One region of the Pseudarthrobacter sp. ATCC 49987 genome, then DNA from elsewhere that is predicted to be linked to it. Evidence: riboswitches for the same ligand, from Rfam matches in the RefSeq annotation. Region 1 holds a riboswitch; each other region holds the start of a gene.

The links. Region 1 has a riboswitch for S-adenosylmethionine ahead of metX (homoserine O-acetyltransferase MetX). Riboswitches for the same ligand answer to the same signal wherever they lie in the genome.
Region 2: another riboswitch for S-adenosylmethionine. It lies ahead of GXK59_RS18925 (DUF1737 domain-containing protein); the one in region 1 lies ahead of metX (homoserine O-acetyltransferase MetX).
Region 3: another riboswitch for S-adenosylmethionine. It lies ahead of GXK59_RS15540 (cobalamin-independent methionine synthase II family protein); the one in region 1 lies ahead of metX (homoserine O-acetyltransferase MetX).
Region 4: another riboswitch for S-adenosylmethionine. It lies ahead of GXK59_RS04630 (aminotransferase class V-fold PLP-dependent enzyme); the one in region 1 lies ahead of metX (homoserine O-acetyltransferase MetX).

The regions. Positions count from the first base shown of each region.
Region 1 covers NZ_JAABNS010000001.1:2,455,365-2,459,655, forward strand. Annotated here, with positions in the region: gene GXK59_RS11550 (MFS transporter) at 1-283, opposite strand, end outside; gene metX (homoserine O-acetyltransferase MetX) at 465-1,664, opposite strand; SAM riboswitch class IV at 1,675-1,790, opposite strand; gene GXK59_RS11560 (bifunctional o-acetylhomoserine/o-acetylserine sulfhydrylase) at 1,927-3,243, opposite strand; SAM riboswitch class IV at 3,308-3,423, opposite strand; gene GXK59_RS11565 (VOC family protein) at 3,628-4,266, shown strand.
Region 2 covers NZ_JAABNS010000001.1:4,084,887-4,089,177, reverse strand. Annotated here, with positions in the region: gene GXK59_RS18935 (aminodeoxychorismate lyase) at 1-541, shown strand, start outside; gene GXK59_RS18930 (ATP-grasp domain-containing protein) at 572-1,516, opposite strand; SAM riboswitch class IV at 1,820-1,934, shown strand; gene GXK59_RS18925 (DUF1737 domain-containing protein) at 1,950-2,258, shown strand; gene GXK59_RS18920 (rhodanese-like domain-containing protein) at 2,255-2,686, shown strand; gene GXK59_RS18915 (O-succinylhomoserine sulfhydrylase) at 2,687-3,895, shown strand; gene GXK59_RS18910 (glutamate--cysteine ligase 2) at 3,916-4,291, opposite strand, start outside.
Region 3 covers NZ_JAABNS010000001.1:3,360,896-3,365,186, reverse strand. Annotated here, with positions in the region: gene GXK59_RS15545 (uracil-DNA glycosylase) at 1-633, opposite strand; gene GXK59_RS15540 (cobalamin-independent methionine synthase II family protein) at 789-2,009, opposite strand; SAM riboswitch class I at 2,022-2,142, opposite strand; gene GXK59_RS15535 (adenylosuccinate synthase) at 2,427-3,716, shown strand; gene GXK59_RS15530 (hypothetical protein) at 4,064-4,291, shown strand, end outside.
Region 4 covers NZ_JAABNS010000001.1:989,834-994,124, forward strand. Annotated here, with positions in the region: gene GXK59_RS04625 (class I SAM-dependent methyltransferase) at 1-593, opposite strand, end outside; gene GXK59_RS04630 (aminotransferase class V-fold PLP-dependent enzyme) at 744-2,210, opposite strand; SAM riboswitch class IV at 2,245-2,358, opposite strand; gene hisN (histidinol-phosphatase) at 2,465-3,277, opposite strand; gene rsgA (ribosome small subunit-dependent GTPase A) at 3,333-4,291, opposite strand, start outside.

The sequences.
Region 1 (4,291 bases):
GGCCGAACTTGTCGCCGAAGTGTCCGAAGACGATGCCGCCGATGGGACGGGCAACGAAGCCGACAGCGTAGGTGAGGAAGGCTGCAATGATGCCGTCCAGTTCCGTGCCGGAGTTGGGGAAGAACGTCTTGCCGAAGACAAGGGTGGCCGCGGAGGCGTAGAGGAAGAACTCGTACCATTCGACGACGGTTCCGGCCATGGAGGCCGTTACTACTTTTTTGAGGCCGGACGTCTTGACGTCGGTCTCTTCTGCGCGCCTTGCGGCCGCGTTTTCCGTGCTCATTTCGACTCCTTTGGCGTCGTCGTCGACGCCTCGTGGACCATTTGGGAGGAGGGCGCTTGTGATGTGAGACACGCGGCGCCATTCCCCACGAGTATGGTCGCTTCCGGCCCGGGCCTCAACGGCCATTAGTGCAGAGCGCATCTGCAAAAATGCACACCGGACGCGGTTTTTAGTCGAAGGACTAGCCGAAGAAGTACTGCCGGAGCTGGTCGTTGAGCTGGCCGATCTCAGTGAGGAAGCCGTCGTGTCCGATCGGCGCCTCGATGGTGTGCACGGTGACGTCGCCCGGCAGGGCGTCGGCGAGCGCCTGGGACTGGGCCGGGAAGTACAGCCGGTCCGAGTCGACGGCCGCCACCAGGAACTCCGCGGTGGCCGGTGCCAGGGCCTCCGTGAGGGCGCCGCGGCCCCGGCTGATGTCATGGCTCATGAGCGCCTCGGTGATGGCGATGTAGCTGTTCGCATCGAAGCGGCGGACCAGTTTGTTGCCCTGGTGGTCGAGGTAGCTCTCCACTTGGTAGCGCCCCCGCCCGGCGAGGGATCCGGCTTCCAGCGGAGCCTCCGCGCCCTGGGCGTTCCGGCCGAAGCGGCCGTCCAGCTCCGCGGCCGACCGGTAGGTGATGTGCGCGATCCGCCGGGCCAGCGCAAGGCCCGCTTCCGGTTCGGGCCCGCCGTAGTAGTCCCCGCCGTTGAAGTTGGGGTCCTGCCGGATGGCGAGCGTCTGCGCCTGGGCGAAGGCAATCTGTTCTGCGGTGCTGCTGGCCCCGACCGAAATGACGCCGCAGCGCTGGACCCGTTCCGGGTGGCTGACGGCCCACTCCAGGGCACGCGCCCCGCCCAGGGAGCCACCCAGCACGGCGTACCAGCTCCGGATGCCCAGGGCGTCCGCCAGCCTGGCCTCGGCCTCGGTAGTGTCCCGCAGCGTCACGAGCGGGAACCGCGAGCCCCACGGCTTCCCGTCGGGCGCCGCCGACGAGGGCCCGGTGGAGCCGTAGCAGCCGCCGAGGATGTTGATGGAGACAACGAAGTATTTGTCCGTGTCCACGGGGGCGCCGGGGCCGGCGAGCTGCTCCCACCAGCCCGGTTCCTCGCTGGCGCCCCGCGTGACGTGGGTGTCACCCGTCAGCGCGTGCTCGATCAGCACGGCGTTGGAGCGTTCCGGGTTCAGGGTCCCCCACGTCTCGTAGCCGAGGGTGACGTCCGGCAGCCGGGCGCCGGATTCGAGCTCCAGATCCCCGATCCGGAGGTACTGGACCGTGCCGTCGAGGACTGCGTCAGCAACGGGCGCGCCAGCAACAGACGTGTCAGGGACACTGCGACCCGGGACCGGGGATTGGGGGGCCTTGCTTACAGGTGCACCCTGGCGGGTGGCGGCAATCGTCATGTGGGACCTCACTTCGCGCTTGCCCGCCGTCAGCTGACCGGCGGGCCAGGTCTTCACCCGGGGCACCCCACCGCAAAAGGAGGGTTGCCGGCCAGCAAGCCGGGGCTGTCGCTGGCACTCATGACCTCCACCGAGTCTACGAAATGCGGCGGCCCGGTGGCGAAGATTGTGACGCCCGTATGACTCCCGGCGTCGTCAGCTGCGATTATCCGGGCCCCGGCGCCCGCGCCATACGGCAGGGACGCCCGGGCCCTGGCGGACATCAGGCGGACTTGGCCGCACGGAATCCGGCGTCAAGGTCGGCGAGGATGTCGTCGATGTGCTCCAGGCCCACGGAGAGCCGCACGAGGCCGGGGTTCACGCCCGCAACCGTCTGCTGTTCCGGCGAGAGCTGGCTGTGGGTGGTCGACGCCGGGTGGATGACCAGCGAGCGCACGTCCCCGATGTTGGCCACGTGTGAGTGCAGTTCGAGGGCGTCCACAAAGCGTTTGCCGGCCTCCGCTCCCCCGGCGAGGTTGAAGGAAACGACGGCGCCGGTCCCCTTCGGACCGTACTTGCGGCCGCGCTCGTACCAGGGGCTGGAGGGCAGCCCGGCGTAAGCGACGGATTCGACGTCGTCCCTGGCCTCGAGCCATTCGGCCACCTTGACGGCGTTGGCGACGTGCCGCTCCATGCGCAGGCTCAGGGTCTCGATGCCCTGGGCGATGAGGAAGGCGTTGAACGGGGACACCGCCGAACCGAGGTCGCGCAGCAGCTGGACCCGCGCCTTGAGGATGTAGGACAGGTTGGCGCCGAGGGCACCGTCCGCACCAAGGTCCCGGGCGTAGACCAGTCCGTTGTACGTGGGGTCCGGGGTATTGAAACCGGGGAAGCGCTCCGGGTCCTTGCCGAAGTCGAAGTTGCCGGAATCCACGATCACGCCGGCGATGGCCGCGCCATGTCCGCCGAGGTACTTGGTCGCGGAGTGCACCACGATGTCTGCGCCCCACTCGATCGGGCGGATGAGGAACGGTGTGGAGAGGGTGTTGTCCACGATCAGCGGCACGCCGGCCTCGTGGGCCACCTGCGAGATGCCCTCGATGTCCAGCACGTCCTGGCGGGGGTTGGAGACGACTTCGCCAAAGAACAGTTTGGTATTGGGCTGAACGGCATCCCGCCACTGCGCCAGGTTGTCCGGGTCCGCCACGAAGGTCACGGAGATGCCGAACTTCTTCAGCGTGTGCGCCAGCAGGTTGTAGGTGCCGCCGTACAGGCTGGGGCTGGCCACCACATGGTCGCCGGCCTCCGCGACGTTCAGGATCGCAAAGGTCTCCGCGGCCTGTCCGGAGCTCAGCAGCAGCGCCGCTAGTCCGCCTTCCAGGCTGGCCACCCGCTGCTCCACAGCGTCCTGGGTGGGGTTGCCGATCCGGGTGTAGATGGGAGCCAGTTCGGCCAGGGCGAAGCGGTTGGCGGCGCTTTCGGCGCTGGGGAAGACGAACGACGTCGTCTGGTAGATCGGCAGCGACCGGGCACCGGTGGCGCTGTCCGGCTCCTGGCCGGCGTGGATCTGACGGGTTTCGAAGGACCAGGCACTGGACATCGGGACACTCCTTAGGGGACCGGGCACAGGAAGCACCAGAGCCCCTGGGCCCGGGTCCACACTGGTGCCGCGCTTGCCCTCCGGCGGGTGCCGGACGGCCAGGTCTTCACCCGGGGCACCCCACCGCGAAACGAGGGTTGCCGGCCAGCAAGCCGGGGCTGTGCGCTGGCACTCATGACCTGACCCCAGTCTAGGAAGCGGTTCCGGGCCCTGGATAGCTTTGTGACGAACATGAAGTTGCCCGGCCGGCGCACCCGGCCGCGGCCTTCAGATCCCGGCATTGACGCGGAGAAATGCCGGGCCGGACAGCCCACGGGAGGACATCCCATCACGGTTAGGAGAACCTAAGCTGAGAGCCGCATCACAAAGTGTCAAGATGAGGGCATGCGCATGGATCACGTCTCTTACGCCTGTGAACAAGATGGCCTAGCTGCCACCACCGAACGAATTGCGTCTGCCCTCGGCGTGGAAGCCGTGAAGGGCGGAGTACACCCCCGATTCGGGACCCGCAACATGATTATCCCGCTCGCGGGACACAAATACGTTGAAGTCGTGGAGGTCCTGAACCACCCGGCCTCCGACAAGGCGCCCTTCGGCCAGGCCGTCCGTGCCCGCTCCGAAGCAGGCGGCGGCTGGATGGGCTGGTGCGTCGAAGTTGACGACCTCGCCCCGTTCGAGGAGCGGCTGGGACGCGCTGCCGTCAACGGCAACCGCAAGTTCCCGGACGGCCGCGAACTGGTCTGGAAGCAGATCGGCATCCTCGGACTCATCGCCGATCCCCAGGTCCCCTACATGCTCAAGTGGGAGGGCGATCCGGAACTCCACCCGTCCAAGGCCTACGAGAGCAACGTCAAGATGTCCGCGCTCACGATCGCCGGCTCGGCGGAGCGCGTCACCGAATGGCTCGGTGTTCCGGTCGAGAAGCCGCTGGAGGACGTGGCCGTGAACTGGCTCGCTCCCCGCGGGACACCCGGCATCCTCTCCGTCACCTTCGAGACAGCTTCCGGAGCCGTCACCATCTGAGTTCCTTACCGCCCCACACTTCGGC
Region 2 (4,291 bases), 1.6 Mb from region 1:
GAGGCGCCAGCGTGAGACCGGGGTCGACGTCATCCTGCTGGACCGCGGCTACGACAGCGAAGTCGGGGAGCGGGCGCCGTGGCTGCTCATGGGCGCCAAGACACTCTCCTACGCCGTCAACATGGCCGCGCTCCGCTACGCGCACGCCCAGGGCGCGGACGACGTCATCTTCACCTCGGCGGACGGCCGGGTCCTGGAGGGTCCGACGTCGACCGTCCTGCTCGCGCACCTGGAGACCGCCGACGACGGGGCCGGCGGGGTCCGCACCGTCCGGCGGCTCATCACGCCCCAGCTCGACAGCGGGATCCTGCCGGGCACCTCGCAGGGGGCCCTGTTCACGGCGGCGAAGGCGGCCGGCTGGGAGCTGGGCTACGGCCCGCTGGAGCCCCGCGACCTGTACGACGCCGACGCCGTGTGGCTGATCTCCAGCATCCGCCTGCTGGCGCCCGTCAACCACATCGACGGCAAGGAAATCGGCACGCCGGAGCTGCGCAAGCAACTCACCGCGGAGCTCAACGCGCTCTACGCCACCATCGAATAAGCCCCGCCGCAACAGACAGGCAACGCGGGGTCAGACCAGGGCACCGGCGTACGCGCGGGCGGCACCCCTGAAGGATGCCGGGTTGAACGACGGCAGCGCGAAGGACGCCAGCACCGCGTCGAGCAGTTCCGGGGCACGCCAGCTGTTCGCGCCGAAACGGGCGTTCACGTCGAGGACCACCGGGGTCCCGTCCGCGCGGCGGCGCACATCGACGTCGACCGGCCCTGCCAGTCCGAGCGAGCGCACGGCCGCCATGGCCACGTTGCCCACGTCCATGTCTTCGTCCACTTCCACACGCCGCGTCACGACTGCCTTGCCAACGGCGCCGCGGTCCAGTTCGATCTTTTCCACGACGACGACGAACGGCGCGCTTCCGTTGTGCGCCGGAGTACCGAAGACCATGGGTCCGTACCCCGGACCGGGAATGAACTCCTGGACCATCTGGCCGTCCGGCAGCCGGCGCCAGTCCACATCCCCGCTTCCGTCGATGACCACGGCGGCGTGCGCCCCGCAGGAGAGTCGGGGCCGGACGACGACGGGGCCTCCCAGCGCCGCCATAGCGGCTTCCGCGTCGGCGAAGTCACTGGGAACGCCGAAGCGGGGAACGGGTATGCCTGAGGACTGCAGCTGCCAGGCGGTGAAGAGCTTGTCATGGGCGACGGACACCGGCCCGGGATCGCCGATGATGACGCGTACGTCGGCGCCGAATGCGGCCCGGTACGCCGCAAGAAGCGGAAGTTCCGAGCTCACGGTTGGGATGACCACGTTGATTCCCTCCCGGGTGACGAGGCGGCGGAGCGCCGAGACCATCTCCGGGTCGCTTGCCGGCGGCACCGGCACCACGGTGATGCCGGCCTTGGGCGGAAGCTCACGGATATCAGTGCCCAGGACGGGGATGCCCCGGGATTTGAGCTGGGCTGCCAGGGCCCGGCCCGCGGAACCGCCGGCGCCGGTGAGCAGAACCCGGGGCTTCATGGCCGTCCCAGGGGGCGACCAATGATGGACGGGCGCGGTACGTGGATCGACACCATGTGGAATTGCCCCCCGGCGAGTTTCGTGCTTCATGAGACCTTCTGGGCACTCTTGGACGTGCCCCTTTAGTAAAGGCGAGGGGTCTGTCGGAAAGCCCGAGTAGCGGGTACTCGTAATTGCGGAGGCCGGAGTGGGCCGCCCGGGCACGGGGTACTCAGGTCTGGCGGCCGGTACCCGGTCCGCCGTTACTTAACATGACGACGGCGGCGATGCGGGCCAACGTCACAGGTGCTACGTTTTTGGGTGAGTAATGAGAACCGGTGCCAAGCCCTGACTGGCCGGTCGGCAACCCTCCCTTTCGCGGCGGGGTGCCTCAGGTGAATACTCGGCATATCGACCATTCGAGCTGCAAGCGTGAAAGAGAAGGAGATCCGTCGTGCCTGACGCGTCCGCCCCCGCTGTCCCCACTACAGCACCAGCCCCAGCCCCCGCAGTCCCCGGTACCGCCGAGGAGAAACTGGCGTACCGCCTGTTCACCGGCCCCGACGACCGGGCATTCTGCGAGCGCGTCTCGGCCGCCCTCGCCGAGGGCTATGTGCTGCACGGCAGCCCCGCCGCCACGTTCAACGGCAGCAGCGTCATCGTGGCCCAGGCCGTGGTGCTGCCGGCAGCTATCGCCAGCGCCGATGCCGCCGTCGCCAACGCCGTGGATGATCTCGAGTTCGACGGCGAGGGCCACGCGTGAGCTACGCCGGAGACCTCAGCCCGCAGGAGGCCTGGGCCAAGCTCGAGGACGGCGCCCTCCTGGTGGACGTCCGCACCGAGGCCGAATGGGCCCACATCGGCATCCCAGACACCGCGGCCGCGGGCGAACGACGGAACGATCCGCTCTTCATCCAGTGGAATCTGGCCGGCGGGATCCCCAATTCGCAGTTCATCGAACAGCTAACGCGGCAGCTGAAACAGCAGGCCCCGGAAGGCCGAGGAACCGAGCTGGTCTTCCTGTGCCGTTCGGGCGCCCGGTCCGTCGCCGCGGCACTCGCAGCAACGGAGGCCGGCTTCACCTCCTACAACGTCCTCGAGGGCTTCGAAGGCGCACCGGACCGCCACGGCGAACGCACCGTGAACGGCTGGAAGAACCGCGGCCTGCCCACCAACCTTGGAAAGCACTAAGTGACCTTCAACCCTGATGCCGCCGGCTGGAGCGCCGACACCCAGGCTGTCCGCGGCGGCCTCGACCGCACCGGCTTCCAGGAAACCACCGAGCCGATCTTCCTGAACTCCGGCTTCGTCTACGAATCCGCGGCCGCCGCGGAGCGCGCCTTCACCGGCGAGGACGAACGCTTCGTCTACTCCCGCTACGGCAACCCCTCGGTGGCCACCTTCCAGGAGCGGCTCCGGCTGCTCGAAGGCACCGAGGCCTGTTTTGCCACCGCTTCGGGCATGTCCGCGGTCTTCACCGCGCTCGGCGCCCTGCTGGCCGCCGGCGACCGCATCGTCGCGGCCCGGTCGCTGTTCGGCTCGTGCTTCGTGATCCTCAACGAGATCCTCCCCCGCTGGGGTGTCGAGACGGTTTTCGTGGACGGCCCGGACCTGGAGCAGTGGCGGTCTGCGCTCTCGGAGCCGACGACGGCGGTCTTCTTCGAATCGCCGTCGAACCCGATGCAGGAAATCGTGGACATCGCCGCCGTGAGCGAACTGGCGCATGCCGCCGGCGCGACCGTCGTCGTCGACAACGTCTTTGCCACTCCCCTGCTGCAGCGCTGCGGTGAGCTTGGCGCGGATGTGATCGTGTATTCGGGGACCAAGCACATCGACGGCCAGGGCAGGGTGCTTGGCGGCGCGATCCTGGGCACCAAGGAGTTCATCGAGGGACCGGTCAAACAGCTCATGCGCCACACCGGCCCGGCGCTCTCGGCCTTCAACGCGTGGGTGCTGACCAAGGGGCTGGAGACGATGGCCCTGCGGGTGAACCACTCCTCCTCCTCCGCGCTGCGGCTGGCCGAATGGCTCCAGGAGCAGCCCGCGGTCAGCTGGGTCAAGTACCCGCTGCTGCCGTCCCATCCGCAGTACGAGCTGGCCGCCCGGCAGATGAAGGCCGGCGGCACCGTGCTGACCTTCGAGCTCTCGCCGTCCGCCGGGCGTTCGGCGAAGGAGGCCGCGTTTGCGCTCCTGGACGGGCTCCGGATCATCGACATCTCCAACAACCTGGGCGATTCGAAGTCCCTCATCACCCATCCCGCCACCACAACGCACCGCGCCATGGGGCCGGAGGGCCGGGCGGCGATCGGGCTCAGCGACGGCGTGGTGCGCCTCTCCGTGGGCCTCGAAGACGTCGGGGACCTGGTCCGCGACCTCGGCCAGGCGCTCAAGCAGGTCTAGCGCCGTTCGGTTCGCTCGCCTTAGCCCCGGCGGACCCGGCCAAGAGTCGATCCCTCATCGGCCGGTTCCCCGTCGTCCGCTCCCTGCATGGTCACGTCGACGGCCCGTTCGACGACGGCGGTCAGCCCGCCTGCGTGGAACGGCTCCCGCTGCAGCAGGGAACCGGTGCCCTCGGCCAGGATCCGGCCGATGCCCTGGCGCACCAGGCCCAGCTCGCCCTGTTCCTCCAGCACCGGCGCCACGAAGTCCACCAGGGCCTGGACCACGTCCGCGGCCGGGGCAGGGGTGAAGGTTCCGAAGTCCAGCAGCTGCCCGCGCAGTCCGCAGTTGCTCGCCTGCCACGCGGCCATCCGCAGCAGCAGTGTCGGCACCGGGGCGGGATCGACGCCGTCGTTC
Region 3 (4,291 bases), 910 kb from region 1:
TCAGCTGGTCTTTGCCAGGCCGGTGCGGGCCATGGCGTCGGCGTAGACGGTGCCCATTTCCTCGAGGTACTGCTCCTGCCGGGCCGGTGTGCCGGCGAAGGCGCGGCCGCTGAGCGAGCGGACCTTATAGGTCTTGAGGCCGCGGCGCCAGATCATGGGCACCTCGGTCTTGAGGAGAAGGTTCGCGAGGCGGTTGGCTTCGGTGCCGTGCGCGACGATCACCGAGGCACGGGGCACGACGGCGAGGAACTTCAGCAGCGGCTTCAGGCCTGCGGAAATCTGGTCCGGGGTGAACTTGCCGTTGGGCTCGTCCGGGACGTACCAGGGGTGGACGTTCCACGGCATCACGTACTCGGGGCGCAGGCCCAGCTTCCACTGGACGCCGAGCAGGCGGGTGGCGGCTTCCTCGTCGCCGGCGGTGATGAAGCCCGACTCATCCTCTGTTCCGATGTTGGAGAAGAGGCTGATGATGCGGCACTCATCGATGTCGTGCATCGGGTCCACATAGGGAACATTCGTGCCAGCTTTGGTTGCCTGCAGCGTGTCGCACAGTTCGTTGACAGCCGCGACGCTAGGTTCGTAGCGGCGGCTCAAAAGCTGTTCGCGGGAATTTTCAGTGGCCAAGGCTGTCATATGTTGCTGAGTCTCCTGCGGGATTGGTGAAGCTGCCAGACCGTCCGGGGGCACGCCGAATACGGTGCGGTTTGAAAATGTGGTGTGGACCGATTCCTGGTCGATCCTTATTAGTCTATCAAGCCCTGCGAAATGACGGGCCGGCCGAAGGTCCTCTACCAGAGCCGGGCAGTGGCGCGGCGGGCGCCTTCGCCCAGGGATTCCAGCTTGGCAAAGGCGATTTGCGGGTGCACGCGGCCGCCGAGACCGCAGTCTGTGGAGGCAATCACATTTTCCCGGCCCACCAATTGGGCGAAGCGCACGATCCGGTCAGCCACCAGGTCCGGGTGCTCGACGACGTTGGTGGCGTGGGAGACAACACCGGGGATGATGACTTTTCCGTCGGGAAGCCTGGTGTCCTTCCAGACACGCCATTCATGCTCGTGGCGGACGTTGGCGGCCTCGAAAGAGTAGCCCCCGGCGTTGACCTGCAGGACGGAGCCGATGATGTCCGCGAAGGGGATGTCCGTGGTGTGCGGGCCGTGCCAGGAACCCCAGCAGACGTGCAACCGGATCTGTTCCTGGGGGAGATCGCGCAGGGCCCAGTTGGTGGCCTCTACCCTGAGCTGGATGAACTTGAGGTAGTCGGCCAGGCTCGGTTCCGGATTGATCTGGTCCCAGCTTTCGGCCAGCGACGGGTCATCGAGCTGGACCGTGAGGCCGGCGTCGATGATGGCCTTGTACTCCTCCCGCATCGCGTCGGCGCAGGCGTAGAGGAGCTCCTCATCGGTCTTGTAGTACTCGTTCGCGACGCGGGCGCAGGAGCCCGGGGACAGGGAAGCGACGAAGCCCTCGGACAGCCCGGCGGCGGCCATGCCGGTCTTGAGGTTGGCGATGTCCGAGTTCACCAGGGCCTGCCCGGTGTAGCGCAGCGGGCCGGCGATCTTCGGCTGCGTGACGCTCTTGCGGTGCGCCAGGATCCCGGAGGACGGATCGTTGTAGGCGTCGTTGAACTTCTGCCGGTCGCGCCGGTCCGGGAAGGAGGTCAGCACGATGTGGCCCGGGCTGGAGCGGTGCACCGCGGCGTCAGCCCAGCGGTCCACATCGGTCGGTTCAAGGCCGCCAAGCCGGCTGAAGGAATAGTTCCACCACGCGCCGTAGTCCACCGAGCTGGACATGGTGTGCCCGTATTCGCCGTCGTTGGGGATATCGATGCCGAGGTCCTTCTGGCGCTGCACGATGTCCACCACGGAGGTTTCCAGCAGGTCCAGGAACTCGGGGGTGATGCCGTCTGCCTCCTTGGCCTCGTTCGCGGCGATGAGCTCCGGGGTGCGGGGCAACGAGCCGGCGTGGGTGGCGCGGATATGGTCGGTGTTCTGCTGCGCGTTCTGCTGCATGGGGGTGCTTCCTTTCCATCGGTCCTGGCGGTAGCACCCTTGCCGTCACGGCGGCCGCAGATCAGCGGGCTGTGTCCGGGCAGGGTTGCTGCGGCGTCAACGGTCCAGGTCCCTCGGCCGCTCGGGATGGTCAACTCTTACCTAATTCCACCCGGCAGGCCTGCGCAAGTCTTTCCGGCGCATTCCCGCTGGCTGGACACCGGGTGACGCGCGCAACCGGCGGGAAGTCCATTGGATGGTCAAATGAACTGCCGCCACCGGGATCGGCTAAACTTGGGTGGTAAGAGCCCCGGACTCTGGCGTTGATGGTAAGAGCACAGCGGTAGATTCGGGGCATTCTCATGAACGGCGCTGAGCTCCGGTGACCACCCTGGTGAATCACACGGACTTCGGCCCGAACGAATGGGGGAGGATCCCATGCCAGCAATCGTGATCGTCGGAGCCCAATGGGGCGACGAAGGCAAAGGTAAGGCCACTGACCTGCTCGGCCACCGCGTCGACTACGTCGTGAAGCCGAACGGCGGCAACAACGCCGGCCACACCGTCGTCGTGGGCGGTGAGAAGTATGAGCTCAAACTCCTTCCGGCCGGCATCCTGAGCCCGAACGCGGTCCCGATCATCGGCAACGGCTGCGTGGTGAACCTGGAGGCCCTGTTCCAGGAGATCGACGGCCTGGAAGCCCGCGGCGCGGACACCTCCAAGCTGCGGATCTCCGCCAACGCCCACCTCGTGGCGCCCTACCACCAGGTCCTGGACAAGGTCACCGAGCGTTTCCTTGGCAGCCGCGCGATCGGTACCACCGGCCGCGGCATCGGCCCGGCGTACATGGACAAGGTGGCCCGCCTGGGCATCCGTGTCCAGGACGTCTTTGACGCCTCGATCCTGCGCCAGAAGGTCGAAGGCTCGCTGCGGCAGAAGAACGAACTCCTGGTCAAGGTCTACAACCGCCGCGACATCGAGGTGGACGAGATCGTGGACTACTTCCTGTCCTTCGCCGAACGCCTGCGCCCGCTGGTCATCGACAGCACCTTCGTGCTGAACAAGGCGCTGGACGAGGGCAAGGTGGTCCTTATGGAGGGCGGCCAGGCCACGTTCCTGGACGTCGACCACGGCACCTACCCGTTCGTGACCTCCTCGAACCCGACGGCCGGCGGCGCCTCCGTGGGCTCGGGCATCGGCCCCACCCGCATCTCGCGCTCCATCGGCATCATCAAGGCCTACACCACCCGTGTGGGCGCCGGGCCGTTCCCCACGGAACTGTTCGATGAGATGGGCATGTACCTGCAGAAGACCGGCGGCGAATTCGGCGTCAACACCGGCCGCCCGCGCCGTTGTGGCTGGTACGACGCCGTGCTGGCGCGCCACGCTTCCCGCGTCAACGGCTTCACCGACTACTTCGTCACCAAGCTGGACGTGCTCACCGGCATCGAGCAGATCCCGGTCTGCGTGGCCTACGACGTCGACGGCGTCCGGCACGACGAAATGCCGATGACGCAGACCGAGTTCCACCACGCCAAACCGATCTTCGAGTACTTCGAGGGCTGGACCGAGGACATCACCGGCGCCCGCACCCTGGACGACCTCCCGGAGAACGCCAAGAACTATGTGCTGGCCCTCGAGAAGCTTTCCGGCACCCGCTTCTCGGCGATCGGCGTCGGGCCGGACCGCGACCAGACCATCGTCATCAACGACCTGATCAACGACTAATGCAGTAACTGCTGACGCCCGACGGCGGCGGGTCACCTGGAAAGGTGGCCCGCCGCCGCCGTCGTTAGGCCGCCGTCCGGGTCCCTCGCAGCGGCTGTCCGAAAAAGAAAAAAGAAACTTCCGATCAGTGCGTAACCTTTCGGGGCCCTCCAGCGATTACTCCTTTGTAAGCGCCGCCGGAACATGGACCCCCCACCGGAAATCCGGCCGGCCTTCCACTGCAAGTGCAGGCCGGCGCCCGCCCCCATCGGGCGCTGGCCAGCCTTCCACTGAACGAGCGGGCTGTTGACTGCCCCCATCAGGCTCCAGCCAGCCTTCACACAAAAAACAAAGGATGTACGTTTCTTATGAAGAGTGTTAGCAAGACCACCAAGATTGCTGTCGGCGCCGCGATTCTCGTTGTTGGAGGATTCTCCGGCATCGGCCTGGCCAATGCGGCCCAGGTTTCGACCACCCAGCAGGCTGAAGTGACCACCGCTACGCCCGCCGTGCCGGCAACCCCCGCGGTTCCGGCGACTCCTGAGCTTCCCGCCGCCCCGGCTGTTCCGGCTGTCCCGGCTGTGCCGGCTTCCCCG
Region 4 (4,291 bases), 1.5 Mb from region 1:
TCCATGATGTCCGCGGTGCGGACCGGATCTTCCCAGCGCGTGAGGTGGCTTTCCAGCCCCGTGAATTCCGGGCCCAGCGGCGGTGTGAAGTGTGGTTTGTGCACATCCCCGGCATGCATGATGCGCGAGAGCCGGTGCACCCAGGGAACGGATGTGTCCAGCTGGTTCCAGATCAGCCCCAGCATCCCGTGCGGGCGGAGGATCCTGGCGATCTCCGTGCTGGCAGGCAGCGGATCGCACCAGTGCCAGGCCTGGGCGACGGTCACGACGTCGAACGCTTCGCCGGGGAGCCCCGTGTGCTCGGCGGTACCCACGACGGCGGCGACGCCCGGAAGCGTCCGGCGCAGCTGCCCGAGCATGTCGGCGGACGGGTCCACCGCCACCGTGTGCAGGCCGCGCCCGACCAGCAGGGCCGTGAACTTCCCGGTTCCGGCGCCGAGGTCCGCGGCCTCCCGGGCACCGGCCGGGATCAGCCAGCCGGCCGAATCCCCGGGGTACCCGGGGCGGACGCGGTCGTAGTGCTCCCCGCCGTCCTGGAAGCTCTGGCCCAGCTCCTGGCGCCGCTCCTGATCCAGCTTGGGGCCGCCGCCCAACGTGGGGCCGCCGGGCAGCTTGGGTCCGCCGGGCAGCTTGGGTCCGCCGCTTGCCACGTGCGATCTCCTTCGGCAGGTCCGGATGGGTACCTTTCGAATTTACCGCACGCGGCAGGGCCGTGTTTTCACAGGGCTGGCGGATCCGCGCTGTCAGTCCCGGGTACAGGGGGCCGCGCCGGCGGTTCCGGGCGTGTTGGGGGCCCAGTGCGGGTAGCTGCGGGTGTCGTTGGAGGGCACCCAGCGGCCGGCGTCGACGACGTAGTCCCAGCCGAGGCCGTTCCGGCGCAGCTCCTGGATTGCTGCCAGCAGACGCTCGGCGTCCGCCAGCCGGGAGCCCAGGCCGAAGCTTGCCCGCAGCGAACCCGAGGGCAGGCCGAGCCGCCGGAGCAGGGGGTGCGCGCAGAAGCGGCCGTCGCGCAGCCCGATGCCGTGCTCGGCCGACAGGTACGCCGCCACCAGGCCCGCGTCGTAGCCTTCCACCGAGAAGTTGACGACGCCGATGGTGCCGGTGCCCGGGACGGCTCCGGATCCCGCGTCGAAGGAAACGTCGAAGGAAGCACTGTCCGGGAAGATCTGGTGGACGCTCACGCCGTCGATCCGGGCAAGGCCCTCGACGAGGAAGGACCGGATGGCGTTTTCGTGCGCGTGCCACTGCTCCACATCCAGGTCGGCGATGACCTGGGTGGCCCGGGCCAGCGTGGCGGCGCCGAGGACGTTGGGGGAGCCGCCTTCATGCCGGGCCGGACCGGTGGTCCAGCTGACAGCGTCGATCCGGGCGTCCTGCACGGCTCCGCCGCCGGCCAGGTGCGGGGTGCCGGCGTCGAGCCAGTCGGGACGGCCGATCAGCACCCCGGCGCCGAACGGCGCGTAAAGCTTGTGCCCGGAGAAGGCGAGGTAGTCGACGTCGTCCGCGGCGATGTCGATCCGCCGGTGCGGCGCCAACTGGGCGGCGTCGACGACGATCCGGGCGCCGTAGTCGTGGGCAAGGGCGGCGAGGGCCCGGATCGGCAGGATCTCGCCGGTGACGTTGGAGGCGCCGGTGACGGCGAGGAGGCTGACGCCGCCGTGGGCGAGTTCCCCACGGAGCAGTTCCAGGGTGGCGGCGAGGGTCGGCGCGGCGATGACGCTGCGGTGGGGCACCCGCTGCCACGGCAGCAGGTTGGCGTGGTGCTCGATGTCGAGGTAGAGCACCTCGCCGGTGTGCACGCCGTCGACGGCGGGCAGGCAGCCTGCCAGCAGGTTCAGGGAGTCGGTGGTGTTCCGGGTGAAGATCACCGAATCGTCCGGCCGGCCGCCGACGAAGTCGCGGACAATGGTCCGGGCATTCTCGTAGACCGAGGTGCTGATCTGGGAGGCGTACCCGGCACCGCGGTGGACGCTGGCGTAGAACGGCAGGATCTCGTTGAGGTAGGCCGAGACCACGGACAGGGCAGGGGCCGAGGCGCCATAATCCAGATTGGCGTAGCGGACGTGCCCGCCCTGGATGAGGGGGGCCTGGATCTCCGCGCCGGTCACCGCGGCCAGCGGCCGGCGGGTGGCGGCGAACCGCGCCTGGGGACGGGCCCGGCCGGCGCCGGACTGGAGTTCAGGGGTGGCAGGAATCGTGGCAGTCGTCATGGGACCTCGCTCGAAAAGGACCCCACATACCGGGGATCCGCGCTTGCCGGGTCCGTTCCGGACCGGCCAGGTCGTCACCCGGGGCACCCCACCGCGAATGGAGGGTTGCCGGCCAGCAAACCGGGGTTTCGCGCTGGCACTCGTGACCTGTGTCGAGCCTAGGCCATGCCTGCTGCCGCGGAAAAGGCAGGGCAGGAATGTGAAGTGTTTTGTTACGGGACGCGTCCGGACCTGCAGGACGACGCCGGAATTCCCTACAGCAGGTCGTCGAGCCCCGGGTTGAGGCGCTTGAGGACCTCCGAGTGCAGGATGGAGTTGGTGGCGAGGGCGTTGCCGCCGAACGGGCCGTCTTCTCCTTCGAGGGAGGTAAAGCGCCCGCCCGCCTCCGTGACGATCGGGACCAGCGCGGCCATGTCGTAGAGGTTCAGTTCGGGCTCGCAGGCGATGTCGACGGCGCCTTCGGCCACAAGGCAGTAGGACCAGAAGTCGCCGTAGGCGCGGGTGCGCCAGACTTCCTCGGTGAGGCCGAGGAACTCATCGAGGTTGCCGCGCTGCTTCCAGCCGCCCAGGCTGGAGTAGGACAGCGAGGCGTCCGAGAGTTTGGAGACGTTGGAGACTTTCAGCCGGGTGGCGGCCGCCAGCGACCGGCCCATGTACGCACCGGCGCCCTTGGCGGCCCACCAGCGTTTGCCCAGTGCCGGGGCGCTCACGACGCCGACGACCGGCTCGCCCTCGTCAACAAGGGCGATCAGCGTGGCCCAGACGGGGACGCCGCGGACGAAGTTCTTGGTCCCGTCAATCGGGTCGATGATCCAGCGGCGGGAGCCGTGGCCGGAGCTGCCGAACTCCTCGCCGAGCACGGCATCGCGCGGCCGGGACCGGGACAGCTGGCCGCGGATGGCTTCCTCGGCCGACTTGTCGGCGTCGGTCACCGGGGTCAGGTCCGGCTTCGTCTCAATCCGAAGATCGAGCGCCTTGAAGCGGCTCATGGTCTGGGAATCTACGGAATCTGCCAGTACATGGGCAAGGCGCAGGTCATCGTTGTAGCTCGAAGCGGGTTGACTCATGGTTCCAAACTACCGCCAAAGCGGGCGGGGGAGCGGTAGGCTGCGCCGCAGCCCGCTAGGAGACGGTGCCCAGTTCCTTGACGTCCTGGGCTTCCATGCGGGGATCTGTTCCGAGCAGGCGGCGGAGTGAGGCGAGCCGGGCCGGGCCGGATTCGCCCGCATGGCCGGCGGCCACCCAGGCGTCCACGCCGCAGTTGACGGCGCTGGAATCGTGTTTGCAGCCCCGCTCGCAGTCGTCGGTGCCAGGCTCAAGATCGGGGAAGGACCGCAGGATGCGGTCCGGGTCCACATGGGCCAGGCCGAAGGAGCGGATGCCCGGGGTGTCGATGATCCAGCTGCCTGCCGGCGCATCGTTGACCTTGAGGGCCAGCGCGGAGGAGGAGGTGTGGCGGCCGCGCCCGGTCACGGCGTTGACGCCGCCGGTGGCGCGCTCGGCGCCGGTGAGGGCGTTGACCATGGTGGACTTGCCGACGCCGGAGTGGCCCAGCATGACGGTGACCTTCCCATCGAGATGGGCGCGAAGCTGGGAGACGGCGTCCTTGTCCAGCCGGGCGGAGAGCCCGTCGTCCGAGCGGGCATCGATGCCGGACGCGGCGGAGTCCGCCGTTTTGGAGATGATGACCGGGAAGTCGAGGTGCTGGTAGTTGGCGAGGAGTTCCGCGGGGTCCTTGACGTCGGCCTTGGTGACGAGCAGCAGCGGCTCGATGCCGGCGTCGTACGCGGCCACGAGGGCACGGTCGATGAACCCGGTCCGGGGCTCAGGATTGGCGGCCGCCACCACGATCACCAGCGTGTCGGCATTGGCGACGACGGCACGCTCGATCGGGTCGGTGTCGTCGGCGCTGCGCCGCAGCAGTGTTTTGCGGTCCTGGATCTTGACCAGACGTGCGAGGGTGTCCGGTTCGCCGCTGACGTCCCCGACAAGGGAGACGAAATCGCCGGCGACGACCGGGTTCCGGCGCAGTTCCCGGGCGCGGGCGGCGATGATCTTGCGTTCCCCGGGGGTGCCTTCGG